4 regions of the Serratia sp. TSA_198.1 genome follow, and region 1 is predicted to be linked to each of the others. Evidence: predicted binding sites of a transcription regulator. Region 1 holds the regulator's gene; each other region holds the start of a gene.
What was found. Region 1 encodes PurR, which represses purine synthesis genes. Its sites were predicted from a motif close to CANGCAAACGTTTGCNTG; they were not measured.
Positions count from the first base shown of each region.

Region 2: the regulator PurR is predicted to act here: its motif matches at 2,608-2,625, upstream of purT (formate-dependent phosphoribosylglycinamide formyltransferase).
Region 3: the regulator PurR is predicted to act here: its motif matches at 4,788-4,805, upstream of purM (phosphoribosylformylglycinamidine cyclo-ligase).
Region 4: the regulator PurR is predicted to act here: its motif matches at 2,020-2,037, upstream of purL (phosphoribosylformylglycinamidine synthase).

Region 1 is NZ_JBQZFP010000001.1:1,058,136-1,065,767, forward strand. It holds gene rnt (ribonuclease T) at 1-469, shown strand, start outside; gene ACUTSW_RS04930 (Grx4 family monothiol glutaredoxin) at 541-885, opposite strand; gene ACUTSW_RS04935 (C40 family peptidase) at 1,301-2,119, shown strand; gene cydH (cytochrome bd-I oxidase subunit CydH) at 2,334-2,423, opposite strand; gene purR (HTH-type transcriptional repressor PurR) at 2,748-3,773, shown strand; gene punR (DNA-binding transcriptional activator PunR) at 3,770-4,714, opposite strand; gene punC (purine nucleoside transporter PunC) at 4,839-6,047, shown strand; gene cfa (cyclopropane fatty acyl phospholipid synthase) at 6,388-7,539, shown strand; gene ACUTSW_RS04965 (I78 family peptidase inhibitor) at 7,615-7,632, opposite strand, start outside.
Region 2 is NZ_JBQZFP010000001.1:350,304-357,935, forward strand. It holds gene ACUTSW_RS01645 (glycosyltransferase) at 23-1,030, shown strand; gene ACUTSW_RS01650 (YoaH family protein) at 1,094-1,339, shown strand; gene purT (formate-dependent phosphoribosylglycinamide formyltransferase) at 1,373-2,551, opposite strand; gene dbpA (ATP-dependent RNA helicase DbpA) at 2,794-4,176, shown strand; gene ACUTSW_RS01665 (YebG family protein) at 4,265-4,588, shown strand; gene yqfB (N(4)-acetylcytidine aminohydrolase) at 4,628-4,936, shown strand; gene yebF (protein YebF) at 5,008-5,367, shown strand; gene ACUTSW_RS01680 (lipoprotein) at 5,602-6,165, opposite strand; gene ACUTSW_RS01685 (ABC1 kinase family protein) at 6,319-7,632, opposite strand, start outside.
Region 3 is NZ_JBQZFP010000006.1:236,230-243,861, forward strand. It holds gene ACUTSW_RS21225 (DUF637 domain-containing protein) at 1-835, shown strand, start outside; gene imm2 (Imm2 family immunity protein) at 837-1,199, shown strand; gene ACUTSW_RS21235 (hypothetical protein) at 1,379-1,897, shown strand; gene ACUTSW_RS21240 (DUF596 domain-containing protein) at 1,932-2,285, shown strand; gene speG (spermidine N1-acetyltransferase) at 2,362-2,913, opposite strand; gene purN (phosphoribosylglycinamide formyltransferase) at 3,028-3,666, opposite strand; gene purM (phosphoribosylformylglycinamidine cyclo-ligase) at 3,666-4,703, opposite strand; gene upp (uracil phosphoribosyltransferase) at 4,959-5,585, shown strand; gene uraA (uracil permease) at 5,786-7,075, shown strand; gene ACUTSW_RS21270 (GlsB/YeaQ/YmgE family stress response membrane protein) at 7,125-7,373, opposite strand; gene ACUTSW_RS21275 (hypothetical protein) at 7,412-7,632, opposite strand, start outside.
Region 4 is NZ_JBQZFP010000006.1:82,741-90,372, forward strand. It holds gene tadA (tRNA adenosine(34) deaminase TadA) at 1-393, shown strand, start outside; gene mltF (membrane-bound lytic murein transglycosylase MltF) at 394-1,854, opposite strand; gene purL (phosphoribosylformylglycinamidine synthase) at 2,130-6,023, shown strand; gene ACUTSW_RS20640 (sensor histidine kinase) at 6,923-7,632, shown strand, end outside.

The DNA.
Region 1 (7,632 bases):
TCACGTTGAACCTTTTGAAGGCGCCAACCTGCAACCGGAAGCGCTGGCATTCAACGGTATCGACCCGCATAACCCGTTGCGCGGTGCAGTCAGTGAATACGATGCGTTACACGCCATTTTTAAAGCGGTACGCAAAGGCATCAAGGACCGTGGCTGCAACCGGGCGATTATCGTGGCGCACAACGCCAACTTTGATCACAGTTTCCTGATGGCCGCAGCAGAACGCGCAAGCCTGAAGCGCAACCCTTTCCACCCGTTCGCCACCTTTGACACTGCCGCGCTAAGCGGGCTGGTGTTGGGGCAAACCGTGTTGGCCAAAGCCTGTATTGCCGCCAATATTCCGTTCGACAGCACCCAGGCGCATTCGGCCCTGTACGACACCGAACAAACCGCTCAACTGTTCTGCGAGCTGGTTAACCGCTGGAAACGCCTTGGCGGATGGCCGCTGGCCATCGGTGATACTGACTGAACCGCAAATAAATCGGGCGGCCCAGTTTGCACTGGCGCCGCCCGATGTCTTCTTGCAATAAACCCGAGCCGTTATGGCTGCTGGTCTTCTTGCTCTTTGTACTTCGCTGCCGTTTCTTTGATCAGCTGTTGCAGTTCGCCGCGCTGATACATTTCGATAATGATATCACAGCCGCCTACCAGCTCACCGTCGACCCACAGCTGCGGGAAAGTCGGCCAGTTGGCGTATTTCGGCAACTCGGAGCGGATGTCCGGATTCTGCAGAATATCAACGTAGGCAAAGCGTTCGCCACAAGCAGACAGCGCCTGCACCGCTTGCGCAGAGAAACCGCAGTTTGGCAATTTCGGTGAACCTTTCATGTACAGCAGAATTGGGTTCTCACCGATCTGCTGCTGAATTTTTTCAATCGTCGTCATTTATTGCTTCCTCAAGCCACATCTCATGGCTACAACATGCATCACACTGGCTATTGTAGCGGCTGGAACAGTCGCAAGAAAACGCCATCTTTTGCAAGGGTATTCCCCGTTGCCAATCGCATCTTACCGGCAAAGGCCATTCCGGTTAAAACATACGCTCAGAATAACATTTTTAATCCGACCATTTCACTAATATATTTTTCCGCCTCCTGGTACCCCTTTAATAATACCAACAGCGGCCAAAGGTGATTTTTTACACACCAACGGATTGATTTTTCGGCAAAAAAAATGCTGTTAACGTTTTCTCACAATATGGATTATCATTTATGAGTTCTTCGCTGTTTTATATGGCGAAATTGGGGAATACTGTCATTCTTTCGATATCTGTTCCGGGGCCAAGGTTGGTAACGTCGACATGCGTTTAATTCTTACGCTTTTTGTGCTGTTGTTTACACAGCTATTCTTAAATCTGGCGCACGCTGCGCCACAGGCGCGTATTGCCGCCGAGCAGCGCAAGAGCCACGTTAATGAAGCACGGCCGGATGACCGCAAGAAAAAGAAAGCGGCAAAGGCCAGCAAAAAAGTGAAAGTCACTGCTCCGCCAAAAACAGCCAAGGTTTCCAAAGCCAAAACAGAAAAAACCGCTAAAAAGATCGTCAGCGCAAAATCGAAACACCAAACCCAGAAAATAGCCAAAATCAAAGTGACCCCACCGAAAAAGGGTTACAAAAAAGGTTATGGTCGCCACCGGGAACCCGGCATGGCCACCGCCAAATTGGCTCGCGACGAAAAACCGCTGAAACTCAGCCCGGCGCACAAAAAGCGCTATCAGCACGCCAAGCAAACCGCAATGGCCAAGCTGATGGATCAAATGGGCAAACCTTATCGCTGGGGCGGCACTTCGCCAAGAACCGGTTTTGACTGTAGCGGACTGATTTATTACGCCTATAAAGACGTAGTGAAAATCAAGATGCCGCGTACTGCCAACGAGATGTACCACCTGCGCGACGCGGCGCCGATCAAGAAAAACGAGCTGGAAAGCGGTGACCTGGTGTTCTTCCGCATCAACAACCGTGGCGTGGCCGATCACGTCGGCGTCTATCTGGGCAACGGCAAATTCATTCAGTCACCGCGTACCGGTGAGGAAATCCGTATCAGCCAGTTGGACAACGACTACTGGCAAAACCACTACATTGGCGCCCGCCGTGTGGTAACACCGAAAACCATTCGATAATCGCCTCCGCGGCTGGTCCCCCCAGCCGCACGCCTCACCGCCTACCGCAAGCGTTCTGATCTTAGGCCTTTTAGTCGCTCTCAGACCGCGGTTTCGCGAAGCCGCATGGAAAACATCCGGGTGTGGGTGAACGGGGCACTTGTGGAAAAATCTGACGTAGCGGTGGGAAAATGCGGACAGGCGCAGTGAACTGCGCCTGTGTGACAACCAGGGATCAGTTCAACGCCGCGGTGAAGCTAAAAGCAATAATAACGGCCAGCGCGCACACAGTGGTGAACAGTGACATTTTCAGATCGGTATCCATTACAACTCCTTTTCAGACGGGTTATCCCAAGGATAAAAGGCACACAATTAATGCGTCAAACCATTTTCCCACAGTTAGACAATAAAATCTTGTTATCATTTCCCGGTTTATAATACTGATTACCTCTTCCACTTTGGCTCAATATGGGACAAAATTCGCAGTTCACAACTGCGTACCGGCAAAAATGCCCCTCCTGACCAAACGCTGACGACTTCAATACACTAAAAACTCAGCTTCGCTTATTTGGAAGAAGGATCTACGCAGGCAAACGATTAACATCACACTTACATGCTGCAACATGTGAGTTCAGGAGTCATTCTTTACATGGCAACGATTAAAGATGTGGCCAAACGCGCTGGCGTTTCCACCACCACCGTTTCGCACGTCATCAATAAGACTCGTTTCGTCGCCGAAGAGACTAAAGCGGCCGTCGCGGCCGCGATCAAAGAGCTGCACTATTCTCCCAGCGCCGTGGCGCGCAGCCTGAAAGTCAATCACACCAAATCTATCGGTCTGCTGGCTACCTCCAGCGAAGCGCCCTATTTCGCCGAAGTGATCGAGGCGGTGGAAAACAGCTGCTACAGCAAAGGCTATACGCTGATCCTGTGTAACTCGCACAATAACCTGGACAAGCAACGCGCTTATCTGGCGATGCTGGCGCAAAAACGCGTCGATGGCCTGCTGGTGATGTGCTCTGAATACCCGGATCAATTGCTGGGGATGCTGGAAGATTACCGTAACATCCCGATGGTGGTCATGGACTGGGGCGCAGCACGCGGTGATTTTACCGATACTATTATCGACAACGCCTTCGAAGGCGGTTATCTGGCCGGCCGCTATCTGATCGAGCGTGGCCACCGTGAGATTGGCGCCATTCCGGGCCAATTAGCGCGCAATACCGGCGGCGGCCGCCATCAGGGCTTTTTAAAAGCCATGGAAGAAGCCAATATCGAGGTGCGCGACGAGTGGATTGTACAAGGTGACTTCGAACCGGAATCCGGCTACAAAGCCATGCACCAGATATTATCGCAGAAACAGCGCCCAACGGCGGTATTCTGCGGCGGCGACATTATGGCAATGGGCGCTATTTGCGCCGCTGATGAGCTGGGGTTGCGCGTACCGCAGGATATTTCCGTTATTGGTTACGATAATGTGCGCAACGCCCGCTATTTCACGCCGGCACTGACGACCATCCATCAGCCCAAAGAGCGTTTGGGCGAGATGGCGTTCACCATGCTGCTGGATCGCATCATCAGCAAGCGTGAAGAGTCGCAAGTCATTGAGGTACATCCGAAGCTGGTTGAACGCCGCTCGGTCGCCGACGGTCCCTTCATCGATTACCGCCGCTAGTCGCCAACGCCGGGAGCCAAAGCGGCTTCCGGCGTCACTTCGCTTAACCATTCCTGATTCAAGGTTTCACTGTCCCCCAGGTAATCCAGCAGCCAGGCCATCGCCGGCGATGGGGTATTCTGCTGCCAGGTCAGGCAGCATGGGCTGGCGGGAAATGGCTGTTGCAGTTGCAGCGCCACCAATTCACCACGCTGTACCAACGGCAATACCTGATGCGCAGGCATCATGCCGACGCACAATCCGGCGCACAGGCAATCCACCGCAGAGGCCCAATCCGGCACCACCAGCCGCCGTTGATTGTCCAGCGTCCAGGTGACCCGCTTGGGCAAATTGCGTGACGTATCCTCCAGACACAGCGAAGGGAAAGGCCGGAGCTGATCATCGTTTAGCAGGCCATCCAACCCCGCCAAGGGATGCTGGGGGCTGGCGACACACAACCAACGCATGTCGCCCATGTCGCGAAAGGCGAAACCACCGCCAACCGGCACCGCCCGCGTAGCGCCGATCGCCATATCGGCGCGGCCATCCACCAGCGCATCCCATACGCCGTTAAACACTTCGGGTTGGACCAACAGCTCCACATCGGGGAATTGACGGTAAAAATCCAGCACCAGCTGACGGCAGCGCTGCGGTTTGACGATGATATCCACCGCAATTTTTAATTGGCCACGCCAACCATTGGCCACCTGCTGGCACTGCCTGCGAGTGTCGAGCATTTTTTTGATGACACCGCGCGCTTCCTGAATAAACAGCGTGCCAGCCAGCGTCAGTTCTACATCGCGATGACGCCGTTCAAATAGCGGTACCGCCAACCATTGTTCTAGTTGCCGCACAGTATAGCTAACCGCCGAAGGTACCCGGTGCAGTTCCTGCGCCGCCGCGCTGAAGCTGCCGGTGCGGGCGACCGCGTCCACGACATCAAGCGAATATTCAGACCACATGATTTTTGCCTTCAATTTTTTTAACAGCACTTCGCAAATATTACCGTTTCACAAGCAGAGATCCAGCCGGATACACTTGCCGGCGCTAAAAACCTGCGACAATAAAATATTAATGAGAAATACCATGCGAAATTCCTTTGGTTTTATGTTCTATCTTGCCGGCCTGAGCATGCTGGGTTACCTGGCCACCGACATGTATCTGCCCGCCTTTGGCGCTATGCAGCAAGATCTGCAAATTTCCGCCGGCGCAATCAGCGCCAGCCTTAGCATTTTCCTGGCCGGTTTTGCCTTTGCTCAACTGCTCTGGGGGCCGCTCTCCGATAATTTGGGCCGCAAACCCGTTCTGCTGATTGGCCTGGCGCTGTTTGCTCTGGGCTGCCTCGGCATGCTGTGGGTGCAAAATGCCGTCCAACTGTGGTCGCTGCGCTTTATCCAGGCGATCGGTGTGTGTTCAGCCGCCGTCACCTGGCAGGCACTGGTCATTGACCGCTACCGTGAAGGCAAAGCCAACCGCGTATTCGCCACCATTATGCCGCTGGTAGCACTTTCGCCTGCGCTGGCACCGTTGGTCGGCGCCTGGTTGTTGAACCACATGGGATGGCGGGCAATTTTCGCCGTGCTGCTGGGTATCACCGTCATTTTGCTGCTGCCGACGCTGTTACTGAAGGAAAGCGCCAAAAGCGCGCCATCTGCCCAGCCCAAAAACACCCTGAGTTTCTTCCAACTGCTGAAGTCGCCGGTATTCAGCGGTAACGTCACCATTTTTGCCGCCTGCTCTGCCGGTTTTTTTGCCTGGCTCACCGGTTCGCCGTTTATTCTTGGCGATATGGGTTACAGCCCCAATGATATTGGCCTGAGCTATGTCCCGCAGACGCTGGCTTTCTTATTGGGCGGTTACGGTTGCCGTACGGCGTTAAACCGCATGAATGGCAACACCCTGCTGCCTTGGCTGCTGGTAGGTTATGGCATCAGCATGGTGGCGTTATATCTGGTGGCGACATTGACCGAGCCCACGCTCACCACGTTGCTGATTCCATTCTGCCTGATGGCGCTGGTCAACGGAGCCTGCTACCCGATCGTAGTGGCGAATGCGTTGATGCCGTTCCCGGAAGGCACAGGCAAAGCCGCAGCGCTGCAAAATACCCTGCAATTGGGCCTGTGCTTTGTCGCGAGCCTATTGGTTTCGGCCTTTATAGCCCAACCGCTGTTGGCGACGGTAACGGTGATGGTTTCAACGGTGGTATTGGCCGCGTTGGGGTATATGTTGCAACGGGGAAAAGTGATCGATAATTCGCAGGCAGTACGACAGGAACATGCTAACTCTGCGTCATAATTACCTGTACTAATAATCACTTAAAGAATATTTTTGCCGAGTGCGATTTACGGTTGAGTAAGCGCCTCGGCAAGCCTATACTCAAAACGACCTTTTAAAATAACACTTTTATAGTCTTATTATCACAAGTAGCTGTTGTGTACGCGTATGGCGTCACACTTTTTTAAGGATTGTTTATCCGCGCCTATTGCGCTGGAGCCTTCTTAAAATTTTCCTCTGTTCATAGTCGGATATCAGACGCCACGGTGACTTTCCACCGTAGGTATACATATGCGCCCGCAGAAATTGTCTAAGCTATTTTCTGGCGGGTCATAAGTCAGAAGAAGGTGATGGAGAAGCTATGAGTTCATCGTGTATAGAAGATGTGAGCATTCAGGACAACCCATGGTACCGTATCGCTCATGAAATGCTCAGTATGGCCGGTATAGAAATAAACGGCTCACGTCCTTTCGATATTCAGATTAAAAATCCTGATTTTTTTAAACGCGTGTTGCGGGAAGGTTCTCTCGGCCTGGGCGAAAGCTATATGGATGGCTGGTGGGAATGCGAACGGCTGGATATATTCTTTCAACACGTAGTCGGCGCAGGCCTGGAAAAGAAACTCCCCCACCATGTGAAAGATATCCTGCGAATTGCCGCCGCGCGATTAATCAATTTGCAATCGAAGAAACGAGCCTGGATTGTCGGCAAAGAGCATTACGATCTGGGAAACGATCTGTTTACGCTGATGCTCGATCCCTATATGCAATATTCCTGCGCCTATTGGAAAGAGGCAACCACGCTGGAGCAAGCGCAGGAAGCCAAGCTGCGAATGATTTGCGAGAAACTGCAGTTGCAACCGGGGATGAAATTACTGGATATCGGCTGCGGTTGGGGCGGCCTTTCCGCCTTTGCGGCGAAAAACTATGGCGTTTCCGTCGTGGGCGTAACCATTTCCGCCGAACAGCAAAAGCTGGCGCAGGAGCGCTGCGCCGGGCTGGACGTTGAAATTCTGCTGAAGGACTACCGCGATCTGCACCAGCAGTTTGATCGCATTGTCTCCGTCGGCATGTTTGAGCACGTTGGCCCCAAAAATTATCGCACCTACTTCAAGGTGGTGGAGCGTAATTTAAAACCGGATGGCCTTTTCCTGCTGCACACCATTGGCTCGAACCGGACAGATATGAATGTTGACCCGTGGATCAACAAATATATCTTCCCGAATGGCTGCCTGCCTTCAGTCACGCAGATAGCCAAAGCCAGCGAGGGACGTTTCGTGATGGAAGATTGGCATAATATTGGCGCCGATTATGATCGCACCCTGATGGTCTGGTACGAGCGTTTCAGGCAGGCATGGCCGCAACTGGCTCAGCGTTATTCCGAGCGTTTCGAACGTATGTTCAGCTATTATCTGAACGCCTGTGCAGGTGCGTTTCGCGCGCGTGACATTCAATTGTGGCAGGTGGTATTCAGCCCGAAAGGCATTGAAGGCGGTATCCGCGTCCCGCGCTGATTAATGCCATACCATAACGAAACGCCCCCGGTTTTTACCGGGGGCGTTTTATATTATGCGCTAACCAATGGCTGATCAGCCGCAATAAACCCG
Region 2 (7,632 bases), 710 kb from region 1:
TACTTTTTGCGAAGAGCTGCCTATGCCCTTAATCCTGAGTGTCATTGTCCCGTTGCATAACGCGGGAGCACTGTTTGAGCCTTTCATGGCGTCGTTGTTGGCTCAGGATGAGCGGCGGCTGGAGGTGATCATCGTTAATGACGGTTCCACCGACGGCTCTGGCGCTATCGCCCACCGCTATGCGCGGCAATACCCGCATATTACCGTGATCGATCAGCCTAATTCCGGCGTTTCCTGCGCACGCAATGCGGGGCTGGCTATTGCGCAGGGAAAATATGTGGCATTTCCGGATGCGGATGATTTATTGGCGCCTGAAATGTATTCAACGTTAGTGGCCTTGGCCGAACAAGAACAATTAGATGTCATGCAGTGTAACGGCCAACGTTATTTTTCCCGAGAAAACGAACTGCAAGAGATTATTCCGCACAAGCGATTGGGCGACACCGGCGTTATTAGCGGGGCACAATGGCTAGAGCGGGCGTTGAAAACAAGAAAATTTATTCATGTGGTTTGGTTGGCGGTGTATCGCCTTGATTTTATTAAGCGGCATCAGTTGTATTTCGAACCGGGGTTACATCACCAAGATATTCCCTGGACCACCGAGGTGATGTTTAATGCGCAGCGGGTCAAGTACCTCAGCAAAGCCTTGTACCGGCAACGGGTGCACGATCAATCCATCAGCAATCGCCGCCGCACCGGCAAGGCGAACGTGGAATACCAGCGACACTATATGAAAATAGTGGAAATGCTGGTGGTGCTTAACCAACGCTATGCCGGCAAAATGGTTATTCGACCGGCTTTTCACTGGCAGATCGCCCGCGAGGCGTTGGGTATTTGCCACAGTATTCGGCGGGAGCCTGAGCCGGCTGCACAGTGCCAAATCACCGGTGAGTTTTATCAGCGTGGTATTGATAGAACGATGGCGGCTAACGCACGCGGCCTCAAGCAGATCTGGCACGTTACGTTGTGGTTGCATCGTCTGAAGCAGTGGCGGGATTGCGATCATTGCTCGCAGCCCGCCGCCGAATAACAGACGTTGGGATCCGCCGGTTTAAGGCGTATAATCCCCCTCCATTTTGCCGGAGAGAAACACATGCTTGCAGGTATGCCGTCATTGAGTCACCAAGAGCAGCAGGACGCTGCGGACCGTATCCATCTGTTGATGGAACAAGGCATGAGCAGTGGTGAAGCCATCGCGCGCGTCGCGCAGGAAATCCGCGAAAAACACCAGGGCGACCAGGTTAGCGTTCTGTTTGATGATGAAGACGAAGACGAAGACTATCAGGAAAGGCCGGACGAACAGGCTGACGACGATTCGGAAGAAGACGAAAACTATTGATGTTGCAGGGGCCGGCAAGCCGGCCCCAACGTTTTATCCCTCAATCACTACCGCAGCGGCAGCCTGCTTGGCTAATGCCACCGCCTCTTCCACATTTTCCGCCGTTGCCAGCGCCACGCCCATCCTGCGTTGCCCGTTAATTTCCGGTTTGCCGAACAGGCGCAACTGATTGTGGCCGCTCAATGCGCGTTCCAAACCGCTGAAGCGCAGATCGCTGCTGGTCATTTGCGGCAGGATCACCGCCGAGGCCGAAGGCCCGAACTGGCGAATGGCGCCAATGGGCAGGCCAAGGAAGGCGCGAACGTGCAGGGCGAATTCGGACAGATCCTGCGAGATCAGCGTTACCATGCCGGTATCGTGCGGGCGCGGTGACACCTCGCTGAAGATCACCTCATCGCCGCAGACGAACAATTCAACGCCGAACAGACCAAATCCGCCCAATGCCTGCACCACGTTTTGCGCGATCTCCTGCGCGCGGTTCAGCGCCAGTTCGCTCATCCGTTGCGGTTGCCACGACTCACGGTAATCACCGTCTTCTTGACGGTGGCCTATTGGCGCGCAGAAATGGACACCATCGATCGCGCTGATGGTCAGCAGGGTAATTTCAAAATCAAACTTCACCAGGCCTTCGACAATCACTCGGCCGCCGCCGGCGCGGCCGCCCTGTTGGGCATAATCCCAGGCGGTTTTTAGCTGTTCCGGGTTGCGGATCAGGCTCTGGCCTTTACCGGAGGAGCTCATGACCGGTTTGATAATGCACGGATAGCCAATGTCGGCGACGGCCTGCCGGAAGGCTTCTTCACCGTCGGCGAAGCGGTAACTGGAGGTTGGCAGGCCCAGGGTTTCTGCGGCCAGGCGGCGGATACCTTCGCGGTTCATGGTCAGGCGCGTTGCTTCGGCACAGGGCACTACGCGGTGCCCTTGTTGCTCCAACTCAACCAGCATGCTGGTGGCGATGGCTTCGATCTCCGGCACGATGTAATCGGGACGTTCCTGTTCAATCAGGGCTTTCAGCGCGTTGCCGTCCAGCATGTTGATGACGTGGCTGCGGTGCGCCACGTGCATGGCCGGGGCGTCCGCATAGCGGTCTACGGCAATCACTTCCAGTCCTAAACGCTGGCATTCGATGGCAACTTCTTTACCCAGCTCGCCGGAGCCGAGCAGCATAACGCGAGTGGCGGACGGGCGCAGGGCGGTTCCAATAGTTAACATAGTCTCGTACCTGGATCTGTGGATTTAAGGCGGTCTGATAACGGGTGTGCAGTATATACGAAAACGTTTGCGCGTGCAGGCGGGGGATGGAGTTGGCGATGTTATTGCCAAATAAATGCATCCGGCGGCTTTTTTTATGCGTGAAATCCGTAATCCCTACTATCTCTGTTATCATCTGCGGTTGATTCGGCGCCAGCCCGTGGGCGCGCCGCCATTCCATTTGCCATATAAGAGTTATCGCCGTGAGCACAGTATCTTTTTCTTCCCTGCCGCTGCCAGCCGAACAGTTGGCCAACCTCAACGAACTGGGGTATGCCGAAATGACGCCGGTGCAGGCCGCCGCGTTGCCCGCCATCCTGAAAGGGCAGGACGTACGAGCCAAAGCAAAAACCGGCAGCGGTAAAACGGCTGCGTTCGGCATCGGCCTGCTGGATAAAATCAATGTTTCCCAGGTGGCGGCGCAGGCGTTGATCTTGTGCCCGACGCGCGAGTTGGCTGACCAGGTAAGCAAAGAGTTGCGTCGCCTGGCGCGCTTTACCCAGAACATCAAAATCCTGACCCTGTGCGGCGGCCAACCTATGGGGCCACAGCTCGATTCGCTGGTGCATGCGCCGCATATCGTGGTGGGCACGCCGGGGCGTATTCAGGAGCATCTGCGCAAGAAAACGCTGGTGCTGGATGAACTGAAAGTGCTGGTGCTGGACGAAGCCGATCGCATGCTGGACATGGGCTTTGCCGATGACATCGACGATGTGATCAGTTACACCCCGCCGCAGCGCCAGACTCTGTTGTTCTCCGCGACCTATCCGAGCGGCATCGAGCGCATCAGCGCCCGCGTGCAGCGTGATCCCTTGAATGTGGAAGTGGACGATGGCGATGATCAAACCTCCATTGAACAACGCTTCTACGAAACCACCCGCGATCAGCGTCCGGCGGTGCTGGTATCCGCCATCCGCCATTACCAACCTTCTTCCTGCGTGGTGTTCTGCAACACCAAGCGCGATTGCCAGAGCGTATATGAAGCGTTGGAAGCCCGTGGCATCAGCGTATCGGCGTTGCACGGCGATCTGGAACAGCGCGATCGCGATCAGGTGTTGGTGCGTTTTGCCAACCGCAGTTGCCGGGTGCTGGTAGCGACCGACGTTGCCGCTCGCGGGCTGGATATCAAAGAGCTGGAGCTGGTAGTCAACTATGAGCTGGCGTTCGATCCGGAAGTACACGTACACCGTATTGGCCGTACCGGCCGCGCGGGCCTGAACGGCCTGGCGATCAGCCTGTGTACGCCGCAGGAGATGGAACGTGCGCATGCGATTGAAGAGTACCAGCGCAAGGCGGTCAATTGGGCGCCGGTATCTGAACTGAGCGGTGCTTCCAATACCACGCTGGAGGCCGAAATGGTCACCCTGTGCATCGACGGCGGGCGCAAAGCCAAAATTCGCCCTGGCGACATTCTCGGCGCTTTGACCGGAGATGCCGGGTTGACGGCCGCTGAAGTGGGCAAAATCGACATGTTCCCGGTACACGCCTATGTGGCGATCCGCAAGGCCAGTGCTCGCAAGGCGCTGCAACAGCTTCAGCAGGGCAAAATCAAAGGCAAGAACTGCAAGGTGCGGTTGTTGAAATAATCCGCGTCAGGGGTGCGCTTGCATCCCTGCGTAAAATCACCTTATACTGTATAAAAATACAGTATTCTAACCTTTGAGGAATGCACACATGGCCGTTGAAGTAAAATATGTGGTGGTGAGAAACGGTGAGGAAAAGATGACTTTCGCAACCAAGAAAGAAGCCGATGCTTACGACAAAATGCTGGACCTGGCGGACAGCCTGGGTGAATGGCTGCAGCAGGCGCCTTTGAACCTGGATGAGGAGCAGCGTGAAGGGCTGAGCTTCTTCCTGGCGGAGCATAAAGACGCGCTGGGGCAGATTCTGCGTGGCGCTGCGCCGGCGGAAGCACCGAAGAAACCGACCAAAGTGAAAACGGAAAAATCCGTCGCTACCTCAAAAGAGGGATCTGCGTCAGAAAAGCAGGCAGCATAATGACTTATGTTGCGGCAATGTGATGAAAAAGGATCTAGAATGACCCGTGGAATAACTTTCTTCAGTCGCTTTGAGCAAGACATTCTGGCCGGGCTCAAAACCATTACTCTCCGGGACGCCAGTGAATCCCACTTTCAGCCCGGTGAGGTATTGCGCGTTAGCCGTAATGAAGACGACGTATTCTTCTGTTTTATTGAAGTGCTGTCAGTCACACCGGTTCACCTTGATGCGCTAACCGAACAGCATGCCAAACAAGAAAATATGTCGCTCAGCGAGCTGAAGCAGGTGATCAAGGAAATCTATCCGGGGTTGGATGAGCTGTTTGTCATCAGCTTTGTAAAACGCTGATCCTTTGCCAGACCTGTTGTGAGCCAGGGGGCAAATACCCATGGATAGTGTCAATCACAACTGGAGGGCATATGAAAAGAACGGGACTGAGTTTGGCCGTAGCGCTGTTGGCCATGGCGGGTTTGACGACGGCGGTACAGGCACAAGAGCAACGCACGGCCAAAGTGGCGCAATGCACCGGCCTGCAACCGGCAGACGTCGCCGCTCAGGTAAAACGCGATTATCTGCAGAACCGCATCACGCGCTGGGCATCGGATAAAAAGTTGCTGGGCACAGCCACCCCGATAGCCTGGATCAGCCCGGAAGCCATCACCGGCAAGGACGCGATCTGGCAGGTGCCGTTGACGGTACGGGGCACCAAGCAGGATAAAACCTATAACGTTACCCTTAACTGCAACACGGGTGAAATCAGCTACAGCGAACCGCAGTAACGCCACTGCTTTCAGGCTATCGCCTGTCTGAAAAATAATAGACCCGCCTTATCAGCGGGTTTCAGACCGCTGACAAAGCCTGTTATTAGGGAGAGCGTATCGAAGGGGTCGTAGCGGCTTGCCGCCGGAGCGCCCCTCGCTGCGCTAGGCCCGAGTATCTCGGGCTCAAAGACAACGTTGTTATCAATCTCAAACCCACCTTATCAGCGGGTTTTTTAGTTTTAGCGGTTTGCCTTAGTCAGTGAACGGAATAACCAGTTCGCCGGGCTTCACTTCCAGCCCTTTTGCCAGCTTCTTCGCCAGCGCTTCGGTTTTGCTGTTATCCGGATTCAACACGTAGGCCGGTTTTTGATCGAAGTAGGATTTCAGAGACTGATTCAGGTAAGGGGTCAGGGCCTTCATCACCGTCTGCATTTTCTCCGGCTGCACGCTATAGTCTGTCAGCTCCATGTCTTTCAGGAATACCGCACCTTGTTCACGGTCATAGACCGGCTGTGCTTTCAGCGTCAGTTTCAGGTCCGCAGTCTGCGGGCCCAGGATTGAGCTGATATTCACCTTGGCATCGCCGGAAAGGGTGACCTTGCCCGGTTCAGTGCGGCCAATCTGGCTTTTTAACTGGGTCAGCACAATATTGGCATCCAACAGCCCCGGCACGCCGATTTGCTTGCGATAATCGTTGTGCTTTTGCAGGTAATCGTTCACTTCCTGCTCGCTGAGCGTGTATTGGGTGAGCTGATTACAACCGGCCAAGACGCCGGCGAACAGCAGGGCGGCTGTGCCCATCAGAATTTTCTTCATTTGTGCCTCATAGCTACTGCCAACAACATGCTGCAGATAATTGATTTGTCATTATAAACGGCCACCGCTTGTGAGGGAAATCGCTGACGGTGGCAAGCGAAATGATAGTGCGCGTGAAAGACGGCATCACCTATCGGATAACGCTGAAACTGCTCAGCGCCGCAGACGCAGCGCCAGCAACAGCACGCCGCCCAGGCAGGCAAGCCCACCCAACGCAGGAAACAGCGGAATGCCCCAAAGCCGCGGCGAAGCGTGCATCAGATAAGGTGCCAGCCCCAGCGCGAAGGCAGCGGTGACAATGGCGATAGCCAGCGTGACAGCCGCTCTCTCCAGCGCCTTGCCCAATTGATCGATGTTCTTGACGTTGATGTCGGCACCGATTTGCCCGCGCTTCAAACGGCGCATCAGCAGCCGCAGGGTTTGCGGGATCTCTTCACCGGCATCCAGCGCTTCTGCACCCAACGCCAACATGCGTCGCTGCACCGCATCGGGGGAATAACGCTGCAACATCACCTGCTGCAGCAGGGGTTTCAACGCGGCGATAATATCAAAGTTGGGATCGAGCCGGTGCAGCACGCCGTCAGCGGTAATCAGCGCCTTGAACAGCAGCACCAGGTCCGGCGGCATCGCTAACTGATGCTCACGTGCCATCACCAGCAGATCGGTCAACGCCTTGCCTAATGTCAGGGTGGAAGACGCCTGCTTATCGAGGAAGTTCTGCGCCGCCAACTCCAGATCCAACAGATCAAGCGGATCGCTGTCCGACCAGGCAATCAGGGTATTGACGATGCCGCCGGATTCGCGTTCAGCGATGGCTTGCAACAGAAGTAACAGTTGGTTGCGACGTCGTTCGGAAAGCTGCCCCACCATACCGAAATCGATAAAACCGACGCGGTTACCCGCTAGCGCCATGACGTTGCCGGGATGAGGATCGGCGTGGTAAAGGCGATGCTCCAGCACCATTTTCATAAAGGCTTGTGCGCCGCGCTGGGCCAGCAACGGGCCGTCAAAGCCGGCAGTTGCCAACTGTCGCGGGTTTTCCGGCGCGGTGCCAGGCAAGAGTTCCTGGACCAACAGCCGTTTTGACGACCATTGCCAGTAAATTTTCGGAATTGCTACCTCAGGATGCTGGGTAAAGCATTCGGCGATACGTTCGCAGTTATTGCCTTCATGGGTCAGGTCCAGCTCGTGATTGAGCGCGGTCGCCAACGCTCGCACCATCTGGCGCGGGCGGTAACGGGCCAGCGCGGGGCTTTGCTGCTCTACGGTCTCCGCCAGATAAGTCAGCAGGCGCAGATCGGCGTGAATGGTTTTCGCAAGGCTTGGCCGCAGCACCTTGATCACCACCGCTTCACCGCTATGCAGGCGTGCACGGTAAATTTGCGCCATTGAGGCGGCGGCCAGCGGCGTGCTGTCGAACTCGGCAAACAGGCTGTGCGGATCGCTGCCCAGATCGGCCGTGATTTG
Region 3 (7,632 bases), on a different contig from region 1:
AGAGCGTCAGCAATTTGAAGCGCTGATGAAGAAGTACCCTTTCACGAGGGAAGAAGATGGAGTTATCGCCAACTATTGGGTGCAAAAGGAGCGACAGCGCTACGGTAATTACCCTGCTTATCAGGGTTATGACATGGAAAAACTATTTACCTATAATCAAGGCGATCAAATATCTGATAGCCAACTCTTTGCACGAAACCAGTGGGTAGAAAACCTAGGGAAAATGACCGGCTGGTCAAAAGAGTCCGTAGAGGCGTTAGGTTTATCGGTTTCAATAGCTAGCACTTTTGCTGGTATGGGTAAAGCCAGTATTGGTAATCAGTATCTTTCGGTCAAGCTTGTTGCACCGACAGCGGGTTGGAAAAATTACCTGATTAACGAAAAAACAGCTCAACAAGCTGCGTTATACAGAAAACAGGTGATCGAACTAAGGTCAGGTCTACCTGCCAAGACTAGAACTAGTGGAAATGTTGCTATCGCAGATATCAACATTCCAGGCATGCCGAAAACACTAGCGGGGCACAACCTCATTGAGGTTGAGAGTAAAGGGTTCGTTGGTGCCGGTAGGCAAAACTTTAAATATGAGGAGTTGTTAACTGCGGACCATAGGTCAGTATTAAGGAATATAGATTCTGAGTACAAAATACTTGACAATTTGGCTGACCGTTTGGGTAATGACTTATCAGCGAAAGGGACTGTAACTATATTTACAGAGAAACCCGCCTGTGGAAGCTGTTTAGGGGCCGTAGAGCAGTTCCAAAGCAAATATCCTGGTGTTAAAGTGGAAGTATTAGATAATAATGACGTAAGACTCATTCCGGCAAAGAGGGGATAATATGGAAATAATGACCTATGATGAAATAAAAAACTCCTTTGGGGGGGCTTGCTACTCCTATTGTCAGAACAAAACTATGGTGGCAAGGAAGCATGGGATGGGGTGGGGAGAAAATGAATCCGAGCAAGCATTTGCTTATGAGGCATTAGAAAATTCTTTTTCATCGCCTGTTGAGGGCCTGATGCTTGAAGTGATTACGCTTATCATGATGGCGGGAAGAGGAACTCAACAAGCTGACAAGTATCATAGGGATATAATTGCAGATATTTTATCTAAAAACACTCTTGATGATATTATTCAGCATGTTGATGAAGATGAAAAGAAAGAGCTTCTATACGATATGTCGATACTCGGGGTAATATAGTAATAGCAAGGGATATAGCCATGAAACGGCTCTTAAGAGCCGTTTTTTGCTTGATGTTGTATTCCACATGACGGTAGTTATTTGGTACTGCGTGGCGCCAATGTCAATGCTGGAAAGGATATGACACATAATACCGACCTTACTATAGCGCGTTGATTCTGGGAAAAACCGAGGATAGTGTGAAGAAGCTGAGCCAGCAACTGGTGAAAGCTTCCTATGATCTATACAAAACAAAACTTTCAATACCCAACCGGTTGCCTAATTTACCAAAGGAGAAACGGCTGCGGGGGCTCATCTGTCGACTAAAACGGCGGATTATCTGCGGGATATTCAGAAGGCTAATACTGACCAACTGGTCAAGGTATTTGATCCTAACCAGGGGGGAGAGTAAGTTAAATGTGTTTGGGAAACAGTTTGAACAAGTACTTGGGGAAGGGGGAGGCAATAAAACGGGAACCACCAAGGTCTTTGCCACTGAGGGTATGTCTAAGCAGGATATATTCAATTATGCCCAATCTTTGACCGGTGGAGTTCCGCTTCAGGGAATTACCATAGCACCAGGTCGCTATTACGCTGTGTTGAGCAATGGAAGCACTGTAAACCTTAGAAGTGTGTCAAAAAGTAAGGATGAAACCAAGGCACGTTGGACTCTTGAGATTATAAAAATGAGCAATTTAACAGTCTGCAAGGGAAAGTGAAGAAACCTGTTGAGATCAAATTTAGGTGAATTATATGCGAATCGGAAAAGAAGAGTTTATAGAATATAAGGATACCTTAGAGGGGCATTCTTTAAGTACATTATGGTATGTGACTCCTCCAGAGAAGTATTCTGAAAAAAACTTCACCTTCGATCAAAGGAAAGAGTTTTTTCTTCTGCTTTTGCGAATGCTTCTGGAAGATGGAAAAATCAAACTCGCAGCACATGGCTCCTTTTTAGACGGTAGTTTCGATGAGCAGATAACTCGATTTCGAGAGGCATTACCAGCTACTGAAGAAGATCTCATCCACGGGCTCTGGTTTACTTTCGAAGAATGTCCAGGTGGCATAGTCTGGATCCATGATGATGGATATCAAGACTGGACTTGATTTGCTTTGTCATATTAACAACCCGTAAGGGCCATCAAGTACGCTATAAAAACCCGCTTTCGCGGGTTTTTCACTTTTACTTCACCAGCGGCTTATCGCCAGGCGTTTTGAACTTCGCCAGATACTGCGGCTGGAAGATGCACATGCGCAGCACGGTGCGGTATTCGCCGTTGACGAAGAATTCGTCAATCAGTTCGCCTTCCACTTCGAAGCCCAGTTTGCTGTAGATGTGGATCGCCTTCGGGTTTTCTTTGTCGACGATCAGGTACAGCTTGTACAGGTTCAGCACCGAGAAGCCGTAATCCATCGCCAGCTTGGCGGCGGTGCTGGCGTAGCCTTTGCCCTGATGGGCCGGATCTATGATGATCTGGAATTCTGCGCGGCGGTGGATGTGGTCGATCTCCACCAGCTCCACCAGCCCGACCTTGGCACCTTCGTGGGCGATGATAAAACGCCGTTCGCTCTGATCGTGGATGTGTTTGTCGTAGAGATCGGAAAGCTCGACAAAGGCTTCGTAAGGTTCTTCAAACCAATAGCGCATCACGCTGGCGTTGTTGTCCATCTGGTGGACGAACGCCAGATCATCCCGTTCCAATGGACGTAGCCTGACGCTGGTAGTGCTGGACATGTGTGTTCCTCTATGTCGTGAAATTGTGCAAAGTATAACGTCAGGGGCTTGATTGCGGCGAAAAAAAACGACGCCGTGAAAGGCGCCGTTTAGACGGTGTTCAGAGTACAGCGATCAGTCCGCTGCATGCCCCTGTTCCGGCAGGCGTTCGCCGTCCAGCCAGGCGGCGTTATCACGCATCGCCAGTCGGCCTTCGGCAAACCAGTTCACCACCAGCGGGTAAATGGTGTGTTCCTGGGTTTGCACCCGTTCAACCACCTCGTCTTCCTCGTCGCCGGGGAAAATCGGTACCTTGGCTTGCAGGATCACCGGGCCGCCGTCGAGCTGTTCGGTCACGAAGTGCACCGAGGTGCCGTGTTCGCTGTCACCGTTGTCGATGGCCTGGCGGTGGGTATGCAGCCCAGGGTATTTCGGCAGCAGGGAAGGGTGGATATTCAGCATGCGGCCTGCATAGCGCTGCACGAACTGCGGGCTGAGAATGCGCATATAGCCGGCCAGCACCACCAGATCCGGCTGGTACCGGTCGATGGCGTCCGCCAGCGCAGCGTCAAACGCCGCGCGGTCGGCAAAGGCCTTGGCATCCAGCGCATGGGCGGCAATGCCTGCCGCTTCTGCGCGTTGCAGGCCGTAAGCCTGCGCCTTGTTGCTGAACACCGCCACAATCTCGGCGGCAATCCGGCCCTGCTGGCAGGCGTCAATCAGTGCCTGGAGATTGCTCCCCTGGCCGGAGACCAACACCACGATCTTTTTCATCAGTTGATGACCACTTGTTGTTCGTCGGAAGATGCGGTCAGTTTACCGATCTTCCACGCTTTTTCACCGGCTGCGGTCAACAATGCGATGGCTTGTTCAACGGATTCTTCCGGCAGTGCGATTACCATGCCCACGCCACAGTTAAAGGTGCGGTACATTTCGTGGCGGCTGACGTTACCGGCCTGCTGCAGCCAGCTGAATACCGCCGGCCACTGCCAGCTTGATTCGTCGATCACTGCCTGCATGCCTTCCGGCAGCACGCGCGGGATATTTTCCCAGAAGCCGCCGCCGGTCAGGTGAGCGATGGCGTGCACGTCGATTTTCTCGATCAGTTCCAGTACCGATTTCACGTAAATCTTGGTCGGCTCCAGCAGGTGGTCAGCCAGCGGTTTACCTTCCAGATCGGTGGTGGTTGGATCGGTATTGCTGACTTCCAGGATTTTGCGCACCAGCGAGTAGCCATTGGAGTGCGGGCCGGAAGCGCCCAGCGCGATCAGTGCGTCACCGGACTGCACTTTGCTGCCGTCGATGATTTCGGATTTCTCGACCACGCCGACGCAAAAGCCGGCCACATCGTAATCTTCGCCGTGGTACATACCCGGCATTTCGGCGGTTTCACCGCCCACCAGCGCACAACCGGACTGCTTGCAGCCTTCGGCGATACCGGTGATGACGCTGGCCGCGGTGTCCACGTCCAGTTTGCCGGTGGCGAAGTAATCCAGGAAGAACAGCGGCTCAGCGCCCTGTACCACCAGGTCGTTCACACACATTGCGACCAGATCGATGCCGATGGTGTCGTGGCGTTTCAGGTCCATCGCCAGACGCAGCTTGGTGCCTACGCCGTCGGTACCGGAAACCAGGATCGGCTCGCGGTATTTCTGCGGCAACGCACACAGGGCGCCAAAACCGCCCAGACCACCCATCACTTCCGGGCGGCGGGTCTGTTTAACTACACCTTTGATGCGGTCTACCAATGCATTGCCAGCATCGATATCGACACCTGCGTCTTTATAGCTGAGAGAGGTTTTGTCGGTCACTGCGCGATCCCCACGACGGTTTGCGGTTTGAATACGGTGCATCCGGCGTTGATACCGGAATAAGGCGCGGCAATTCTAACAGCGCAGGCAAACGTTTGCGAGTGGCTTGTGAACCAGCTCCGTTTTTTCGTCATCTATACTGTTATTCGAACTTTAGTTGATCCCGATCGGGCTATTGTGGGTGGCGCGGCCGGTAAAAGGAGTTATAATCCCGCGATTTTTTTGGCCGTCAACCACCTTAATAGGAGAAAAATGATGAAGATCGTTGAGGTGAAACACCCGCTGGTGAAACACAAGCTTGGTCTGATGCGTGAACATGACATCAGCACCAAACGCTTCCGTGAGCTGGCCTCTGAAGTGGGTAGTTTGCTGACCTATGAAGCGACCGCCGATCTGGAGACGGAAAAAGTCACCATCGAAGGCTGGTGTGGGCCGGTTGAAATAGACCAGATTAAAGGGAAAAAAATTACCGTTGTGCCGATCCTGCGTGCAGGTCTGGGCATGATGGAAGGGGTGCTGGAGCACGTCCCGAGCGCGCGTATCAGCGTGGTTGGCGTTTACCGTGACGAAGAAACCCTGGAACCGGTGCCGTATTTCCAAAAGCTGGTGTCCAATATCGAAGAGCGTTTGGCGTTGGTTGTTGACCCTATGCTGGCTACCGGCGGTTCGATGATCGCCACTATCGATCTGCTGAAGAAAGCCGGCTGCAACAGCATCAAGGTGCTGGTGCTGGTTGCGGCACCGGAAGGGATCGCCGCGCTGGAGAAAGCGCATCCGGACGTCGAGCTGTACACCGCCTCCATCGACCAATGTCTGAACGAGAAAGGGTACATCGTGCCGGGCCTGGGTGATGCCGGCGACAAGATATTTGGTACCAAGTAAGACATTTAGCCGACTTAATGAGTCGGCTTTTTTATGCTCTTCGTCTTTCAAGCTACAGCGCAGGAGGCGACTATATTCGATTCGCCCCGAATGACATGCAGCGCTCCTGCCACAATCGGGGATGTCTGGCTGTAACCTGAAATCCGTTGAGCATCTGTAACGACTCTTACACAATGATAATGACCCAGAGGAAAGCACACATGACCCGTCGCGTCATTGGCGTCAGCGAACGCCCGCCGCTACTACAGACCATTCCGCTCAGCTTCCAGCATCTTTTCGCCATGTTCGGCGCTACCGTGCTGGTGCCCATCCTGTTCAAGATCAACCCGGCGACGGTGCTGCTGTTCAACGGCGTCGGCACGCTGCTGTATCTGTTTATCTGCAAGGGCAAGATCCCGGCCTATCTCGGTTCCAGTTTTGCGTTTATCTCACCGGTGCTGCTGCTGTTGCCGCTGGGTTATGAGGTGGCGCTGGGCGGTTTCATCATGTGCGGCGTGCTGTTTTGCCTGGTGGCGCTGATCGTCAAAAAAGCCGGTACCGGCTGGCTGGATGTGATATTCCCGCCGGCGGCGATGGGGGCGATTGTTGCCGTTATCGGCCTGGAGCTGGCGGGCGTGGCGGCCAATATGGCGGGCCTGCTGCCGGCCGACGGTGTCAGCGCAGACACCACTACCATCACTATTTCGCTGGTGACGCTGGGCGTGACCATCCTGGGTTCTGTGCTGTTCCGCGGTTTTCTGGCGATAATCCCGATCCTGATTGGCGTGCTGGTGGGGTATGGGCTGTCGTTCTTTATGGGCGTGGTGGATTTGACGCCAATCCGCGAGGCGCACTGGTTTGCGCTGCCGACCTTCTACACCCCGCGTTTTGAATGGTTCGCCATCTTCACCATTTTGCCGGCGGCGCTGGTGGTGATCGCCGAACATGTTGGCCACCTGGTCGTGACCGCAAATATCGTGAAGAAAGACCTGCTCCGCGATCCGGGCCTGCATCGCTCGATGTTTGCCAACGGCATCTCGACGGTCATCTCCGGTTTCTTCGGCTCAACGCCGAACACCACCTACGGCGAGAATATCGGCGTGATGGCGATCACCAAGGTTTACAGTACCTGGGTGATCGGCGGCGCGGCCATTCTGGCGATTCTGCTTTCCTGCGTCGGCAAGCTGGCGGCGGCCATTCAGGCGGTGCCCGTGCCGGTGATGGGCGGCGTTTCACTGCTGCTGTATGGGGTGATCGGGGCTTCCGGCATTCGTGTGCTGATTGAATCCAAAGTGGATTACAACAAGGCGCAGAACCTGATCCTGACTTCGGTGATCCTGATTATCGGCGTTAGCGGCGCCAAGGTGCATATCGGCGCGGCGGAGTTGAAGGGCATGGCGCTGGCGACTATCGTCGGTATCGGCCTCAGCCTGCTGTTCAAGGTCATCAGCCTGTACCGCAAGGAAGAAGAGGTGATCGACGCAGCGGATGAATTGGCACCACGGAAGTAAATAAAAACGGGCAGCCAAAGGGCTGCCCGTTTCGTTAATGCGTCATCCGTTAACTGCGGATTTTACGGTAAACGAACAGCACCACGATAGCGCCGATCACCGCCACCACGAAGCTGCCGAAATTGAAACCGTCAACTTTGCCATAACCAAAGAAGGTGCTGATATAGCCACCGACCACGGCGCCGACAATACCCAACACGATAGTCAGAATAAAACCGCCACCGTCTTTGCCTGGCATGATCCACTTGGCTAAAATACCGGCGATGAGGCCGAAGATAATCCAGGAAATAATACCCATTTACTGCTCCTTACTTTGCTTTTGAGACTCGATTTTTATTACTGCTGCTTGGCCGGCGGGGTGTTTTCTGTCCCTACAGCGTTGGCATCATTTTTTAATTCTTCCGCTTTGTTCTCAGCGCTGTTTTTAATGGCTTCGGTTTTCGCTTTGGCTTCTTCGGTCAGATCCTTGGCGCCACTGATGGCATCGTTTTTAATGGATTTAGCCTGCTCGACCAATTGTTGGCTTTGTTGGGTAGCGTCATTCTTGATGGCGTCGG
Region 4 (7,632 bases), on a different contig from region 1:
ATTGGCGAAGGCTGGAACCGGCCGATTGGCCGTCACGATCCTACCGCGCATGCGGAGATCATGGCGCTGCGGCAGGGCGGAGCGGTGTTACAGAACTATCGCCTGTTGAATGCCACGTTGTATGTCACCCTGGAGCCGTGCGTGATGTGCGCCGGCGCAATGGTTCACAGTCGCATTCGTCGGCTGGTGTACGGCGCGGCCGATGTGAAAACCGGTGCGGCAGGGTCGCTGGTGGATATTTTGCGCCATCCCGGCATGAACCATCAGGTGGAGATCGCTTCAGGCGTGTTGGCGGACGAATGCGCCGCGACGCTGAGCAACTTTTTCCGCCTGCGCCGCGAGCAGAAAAAAGCGCTTAAGCTGGCGCAACGTGCGGCGGATAAGCCAGAGTAATTAGTGGTTAAGTGCCAGTTCCGGTATAACAACCGGATAGCCTTCCCCCAGCGCCGCCTGTTCGGCCGCTTCCTGCGCCGCCTTCCTCTCTTTTTCTTGCAGATAGCCGACCAGGCTGACCTGATAGCGGCGAATGTTTTCCACGTAGTTATAAGCTTCGCGTCCGCGCGCATAGCCGTAGGTCAGCTGCGGGTAATAACGTTTTTGGCTGAGCATCGGCAGGCGCTGTTTGACGTCCACCCAGCTGTCCGGGTTGCCTTTTTGCATTTTGGTCAGCTTGCGGGCGTCGAGCATATGGCCCCAGCCCATGTTGTACGCTGCCAGCGAGAACCAGATGCGTTCATCTTCCGGTACGCTGTCGGGCACTTTGGCCATTAACCTCTGCAGGTAAAGTGCGCCGCCCTGAATGCTTTCCTCGGGATCCAGACGATCGTTGACCCCCAGGCCGTCGGCGGTGGCCCGCGTCAGCATCATCAGGCCGCGCACGCCGGTGGGCGAGGTTGCCTGCGGGTTCCAGTGCGACTCCTGATAGGCGATGGCCGCCAGCAATTTCCAGTCGATCTCATTTGCGTATTTTTCAAACAGCGAGCGGAAGGTCGGCAGCACCGAGTCGATGGCTGACAGAAAGGTTCGGGTATCGACGTAATCGAAACTGCCGACGTGGCCGAGATACTTCTCTTCCAGCCGCGCCAGCGTGCCGTCGTCCACCATCTGGCTATAGAAATCCAGCATCGCCGCATACAGGCTGTCATCGTTGCCGCGCTTCAGATACCAGGTGACCGGCTCTTCATCGGTGACGTCGAACGCAACCGCCAGTTGCGGGTGGATGCGTTGCAGCAGGGCAATAGTCACAGAGTCGCCCAGGGTATAGTCCAGTTTGCCGTCGGCCACCTGTTCCAGCAACTCTTTTGAGGTCAGATCGCTGGAGGCTTCCCAACTGAGGTCCGGGAATTTACTTTGCTTAAGCTGTTTCAGCGTGCTGACGTGCGCGGAACCGGAAGCGACCGCCAGCTTGCCTTTAATGTCGGCAAAGGTTTTTGGCCGTGGGGTGCCCAGGCGATAGACCAACTGCTGGGAAACGGAATAATAGGCCGGGCCGGTGCGAGCGCGGCTGAGGCGATCCTGGTTGTAGATCAGGCCGGCGGCCAGCAGATCGGCGTCGTCATCGTCCAGATCGTCAAACAGGTCATTGATATTGTTGTGCGGGATCACCACCAGCTTCACGCCCAGGTAATTGGCGAAGCGTTTCGCCAGCTCGTAGTCGAGCCCACCCGGCCCCTGCTTGGTGGTGAAATAGGTTAGCGGCGTGTTCAGCGTACTGATACGCAGCTCGCCACGGGATTTGATCTCTTCGAGTTGCCCTCCCTGGCCACCGCGCCAGGCAATATTGGGCCACAGGGCGAGCGCCAGAAGCAAGGTAACAACACCGATGAGAATGTAGTTTATTTTTAGGCGTTTCAAATAGTTATCCAGTGGTAGTACGGGTGCGCCGGTGACCGATGGTCAGTCTTTTCTTATGGTTAAATCACCAGTGCGGGAGCATTTTGCGCAACAAAACGCCAGCGTGCAACTTTATTGACACGTTATGACAATTCGAGGGGGCGAACAGCTTTTATCAATAATAGCTGCGCAAACGGTTTCGTCGGCGGCGTAGATTCTCTATAATGGCGCGCGTTTTCCCCTGTTGCGCCCAAAGAAGTGCTGAAGTCAGTTGCTTCGAAGACGAGAGAACTTTGATTATGGAAATACTGCGTGGTTCGCCCGCTTTGTCGGCTTTTCGTATTACCAAACTGCTGTCCCGCTGTCAGGACGCTCAACTTCCGGTCAGTGATATCTACGCCGAATACGTCCACTTTGCCGATGTTAACGCACCGCTAAGTGCCGAAGAACATGGCAAGCTCACGCGCCTGCTCAAGTACGGCCCCTCTCTCGCCGAACATGCCCCTGAAGGCCGCCTGCTGTTGGTGACGCCGCGTCCGGGTACCATTTCCCCCTGGTCTTCCAAAGCCAGCGATATCGCCCACAACTGCGGTTTGAAGCAAGTGGTGCGGCTGGAGCGCGGCCTGGCGTTTTACGTCAAGGCGCCGACGCTGACCGAAGCGCAGTGGCAACAGCTTGCCGCGTTGCTGCACGATCGCATGATGGAAACGGTATTCAGCGAACTGCAGCAGGCAGAACAGCTTTTTGCTCAGCATCAGCCGGCGCCGTACCAGGCGGTGGACGTGCTGGGCGAAGGTCGCTGCGCGCTGGAACAGGCCAACCTCAAGCTGGGGCTGGCGCTGGCGCAGGATGAAATCGACTATCTGCTGAATGCCTTTACCGGTCTGGGGCGCAACCCGACGGATATCGAACTCTATATGTTCGCGCAGGCCAACTCCGAGCACTGCCGCCACAAGATTTTCAACGCCGACTGGATCATCGACGGCGAACAGCAACCTAAGTCGCTGTTCAAAATGATCAAAAACACCTTCGAGCAGACGCCGGATTACGTACTGTCTGCTTATAAAGACAACGCGGCGGTTATGGAAGGCTCTCAGGTTGGCCGTTTCTTTGCTGCGCCGGAAAACGGCCAGTATGACTACCATCAGGAAGACGCGCATATCCTGATGAAGGTGGAAACCCATAACCACCCGACGGCGATCTCCCCATGGCCGGGTGCCGCTACCGGTTCCGGCGGCGAGATCCGCGACGAAGGCGCCACCGGTCGCGGGGCCAAGCCCAAGGCGGGTCTGGTGGGCTTCTCGGTTTCCAACCTGCGTATTCCTGGTTTCGAACAGCCGTGGGAACAGGACTTCGGCAAACCGGATCGCATCGTGACCGCACTGGATATCATGACCGACGGCCCATTAGGCGGCGCGGCGTTCAACAACGAATTCGGTCGTCCTGCGCTGGTAGGCTACTTCCGTACTTATGAAGAGCAGGTCAACAGTCACAACGGCGTCGAACTGCGCGGCTACCACAAGCCCATCATGTTGGCAGGCGGTATCGGCAACATCCGCGCCGATCACGTGCAGAAGGGCGAAATCACCGTGGGCGCCAAGCTGGTGGTGCTCGGCGGCCCGGCGATGAATATCGGCCTGGGCGGCGGTGCGGCTTCTTCCATGGCGTCCGGTCAGTCCGATGCCGATCTGGATTTCGCCTCGGTGCAGCGCGACAACCCGGAAATGGAACGTCGCTGTCAGGAAGTGATCGACCGCTGCTGGCAGTTGGGCGAACAAAACCCGATTCTGTTTATCCACGACGTAGGTGCCGGCGGCCTGTCTAACGCCATGCCGGAACTGGTCAGCGACGGTGGCCGCGGTGGCCGTTTCGAACTGCGCGACATCCTTAACGACGAGCCGGGCATGAGCCCGCTGGAAGTGTGGTGCAACGAATCGCAGGAACGCTATGTGATGGCGATTGCGCCGGCGCAGATGGCGCAGTTTGACGAAATTTGCCGCCGTGAGCGCGCACCTTATGCGATGATCGGCGAAGCTACCGAAGAACTGCATTTGACGCTGAACGACAACCATTTCGACAATCAACCGATCGATATGCCGTTGGACGTGCTGCTGGGCAAAACGCCGAAAATGACGCGTGACGTGACCAGTCTGCAAGCCAAAGGCGAGCCGATCCAACGTGCGAACATCACCCTGGAGGATGCGGTAAAACGCGTTCTGCATTTGCCGGCGGTGGCAGAGAAAACCTTCCTGATCACTATCGGCGACCGCACCGTAACCGGCATGGTAGCCCGTGACCAGATGGTTGGCCCGTGGCAGATCCCGGTAGCCGACTGCGCGGTGACCACCGCCAGCTTGGACAGTTACTACGGTGAAGCGATGTCGATTGGCGAACGTGCGCCGGTTGCCTTGCTGGACTTCGCCGCCTCCGGCCGCCTGGCGGTAGGGGAAGCGCTGACCAACCTGGCCGCGACCGAAATCGGTTCGCTCAAGCGCGTGAAGCTTTCCGCTAACTGGATGGCGGCAGCCGGTCACCCGGGTGAAGACGCTGGCCTGTATGCCGCGGTGAAAGCGGTGGGCGAAGAGCTTTGCCCGGCGCTGGGCATCACCATTCCGGTGGGCAAAGACTCGATGTCGATGAAAACCCGCTGGCAGGAAGGCGAAGAGCAGCGCGAAATGACGTCGCCGCTGTCGCTGGTGATCACCGGGTTTGCCCGCGTGGAAGACGTTCGCCACACAGTGACGCCGCAACTGCGTACCGATAAGGGCGAGAGTGCGCTGTTGCTGATCGATCTGGGCAACGGCCATAACGCACTGGGCGCTACCGCACTGGCGCAGGTTTACCGCCAACTGGGCGACAAGCCGGCCGACGTGCGCAATGTAGAACAGCTGGCAGGCTTCTTCAACGCCATGCAGCAACTGGTGGCCGATCGCGCGTTGCTGGCTTACCACGACCGTTCCGACGGCGGCCTGCTGGTCACGCTGGCGGAAATGGCATTTGCCGGCCACTGCGGCGTGAACGTGGATATCAAAGGGCTGGGCGACGATGCGCTGGCAGCGCTGTTCAACGAAGAACTGGGCGCGGTGATTCAGGTCACGGCCGACCGGCTTGAAGCGGTGCAACAGGCCTTTGCTCAACACGGCCTGACGGACAATGTGCATCACATCGGCAGTGTGCAGGCCGGCGATCGCTTTGTCATTACTCAGGGCGACAAAGCGCTGTACAGCCAAAGCCGCGCGACCTTGCGCACCTGGTGGGCGGAAACCACCTGGCAGATGCAACGCCTGCGCGATAACCCGGAATGCGCCGATCAGGAGCACCAGGCCAAGCAGGACGACCGCGACCCGGGGCTGAACGTCAAGCTGACCTTTGCGCCGGAAGAAGACATTGCCGCGCCGTACATCGCCAAGGGCGCACGCCCTAAAGTGGCGGTGCTGCGCGAGCAGGGCGTCAACTCCCACGTTGAGATGGCGGCAGCCTTCCACCGCGCCGGCTTCGATGCGGTAGACGTTCATATGAGCGATCTGCTGGAAGGGCGTCGCGATCTGCAAGACTTCCATACGTTGGTTGCCTGTGGTGGTTTCTCATACGGCGACGTACTGGGTGCCGGCGAAGGCTGGGCGAAGTCGATTCTGTTCAACGACCGCGTTCGTGACGAATTCGAATCCTTCTTCCACCGTCCGCAAACCCTGGCATTGGGTGTGTGCAACGGTTGCCAGATGATGTCGAACCTGCGCGATCTGATCCCGGGTGCCGAACACTGGCCACGTTTCGTACGCAACCTGTCGGATCGTTTTGAAGCGCGTTTCAGCCTGGTGGAAGTGGCGGCCAGCCCGTCGCTGTTCATGCAGGGCATGACCGGTTCACGCATGCCGATCGCCGTATCCCACGGTGAAGGGCACGTTGAAGTGCGCGATGCAGCGCATCTGGCGGCGTTGGAAAGCAGTGGTCTGGTGGCATTGCGCTTTGTGGACAATGCCGGTCAGGTAACGGAAACCTATCCAGCTAACCCTAATGGTTCTCCAAACGGCATCACCGCAGTGACCAGCAGCAACGGCCGTGCGACGGTGATGATGCCGCACCCGGAACGTGTATTCCGTACCGTGAGCAACTCATGGCATCCGGAAGAGTGGGGCGAAGACAGCCCGTGGATGCGCATGTTCCGCAACGCCCGCAAGCAATTGGGCTAAGCGGTTACCACGCGGTAATGAAAGGGGCGCAAGAGATTGCGTCCCTTTTTACTTATTGCGCCGGTGCCGGTTTGCCGTTGTCTGCATTTTGCGACAGAGAACCTTTTTCATGTCTCTAAAAAGAGACACTTAACTCATTGATTTGTAATGGTGAAAAATTAATTGGCTTAAGTTGTCGGTTTTTGGCGACAGGGTGATTATTTTTTAATCGACCCATGGCAGGTCAATTTGATCTTATAGGCTGTGTTTTTATTTATTTATTAATATATTCAATGTGTTAATAAATGTATTGAAAAGTTGGCACGTAAAGTGCATTATTATCCCCAGTTGCTCATTCAACTTTTTATGACGGCCCCGTATTTAGACGGAAGTTTGCCTCATAAGCCTCCGAATGATGCCAAAGAAATGGTGCCTATCGTCCAACCAAACCGATAACAGACGCGCAAGCGGCTTTATCAAGCATCGGGCGACACGTGGAGTGAGGCACCGCCTGTATCCAACTGTGATGAGTGTTCATCAATCCCGGATACTTATGGATGCTATTCGTCCTGTTCGATGCCAGCCTTGTGCTACATCACCCTGGGGACGAGATTCAAGGGCATCCACACTTTCTTGCGATGGGGCAGTCCTGCCCCAGCGTCAAATACCCCTCATACTTGAAGCTGCATCTGTGTTGACTGCACTTGTGCGCCCCAGTCACTTACTTGAGTAAGCTCCTGGGGACTTACAAGCTTGTCGCCTTGATGCAACTCCAATTATTTTGGGTATATACGATAGGTCCAAACGCAAACTCCCTACCTACGGCACGCTTCCCTATATTTTCCTGACGCTTCGCCGAACGCCGGGCTTTCCTCTCACCGGTGACTCGGTTAGCATCGAAGCAGATGAGAGACAATGAGATGATTTCGTTGAAAAGATGGCGTTTATTCCCCCGCTCGCTGCGTCAGCTGGTCCTGATGGCGTTTCTGCTGGTGCTGCTGCCGCTGCTGGTGCTGGCTTATCAGGCTTATCAAAGCCTGGATCATCTCAGCGCGCAGGCGGCGGATATCAACCGTACCACGCTGGTGGATGCGCGGCGCAGCGAGGCGATGACCAGCGTGGCGCTGGAGATGGAGCGCAGCTACCGTCAGTATTGCGTGCTGGTCGATCCCACCCTGGAGCGGCTGTACCAAAATCAACGTAAGCAGTATTCGCAGATGCTGGACGCCCATGCGCCGATCCTGCCGGATGAACGCTATTATCAAACGTTGCGCAGCCTGCTGACCCAGCTCGCTGCGATTAAATGCCAGAGCAGCGGGCCGGACAAACAGGCATCGACGCTGCTGGAGTCTTTCTCGCGTTCCAACGCCGAGATGGTGCAAGCTACGCGCGCCGTAGTGTTCTCGCGCGGCCAGCAGTTGCAGCAGGCGATTGCCGAACGCGGCCAGTTTTTCGGCTGGCAGGCGCTGATGCTGTTTCTGGTCAGCGTGTTGCTGGTGGTGCTCTTCACTCGCATGATTATCGGCCCGGTGAAAGCGGTGGAGCGCATGATCAACCGTCTGGGGGAGGGGCGAGCGCTGGGCAGCACCGAGTCGTTTAAAGGCCCGCGTGAGCTGCGTTCGTTGGCGCA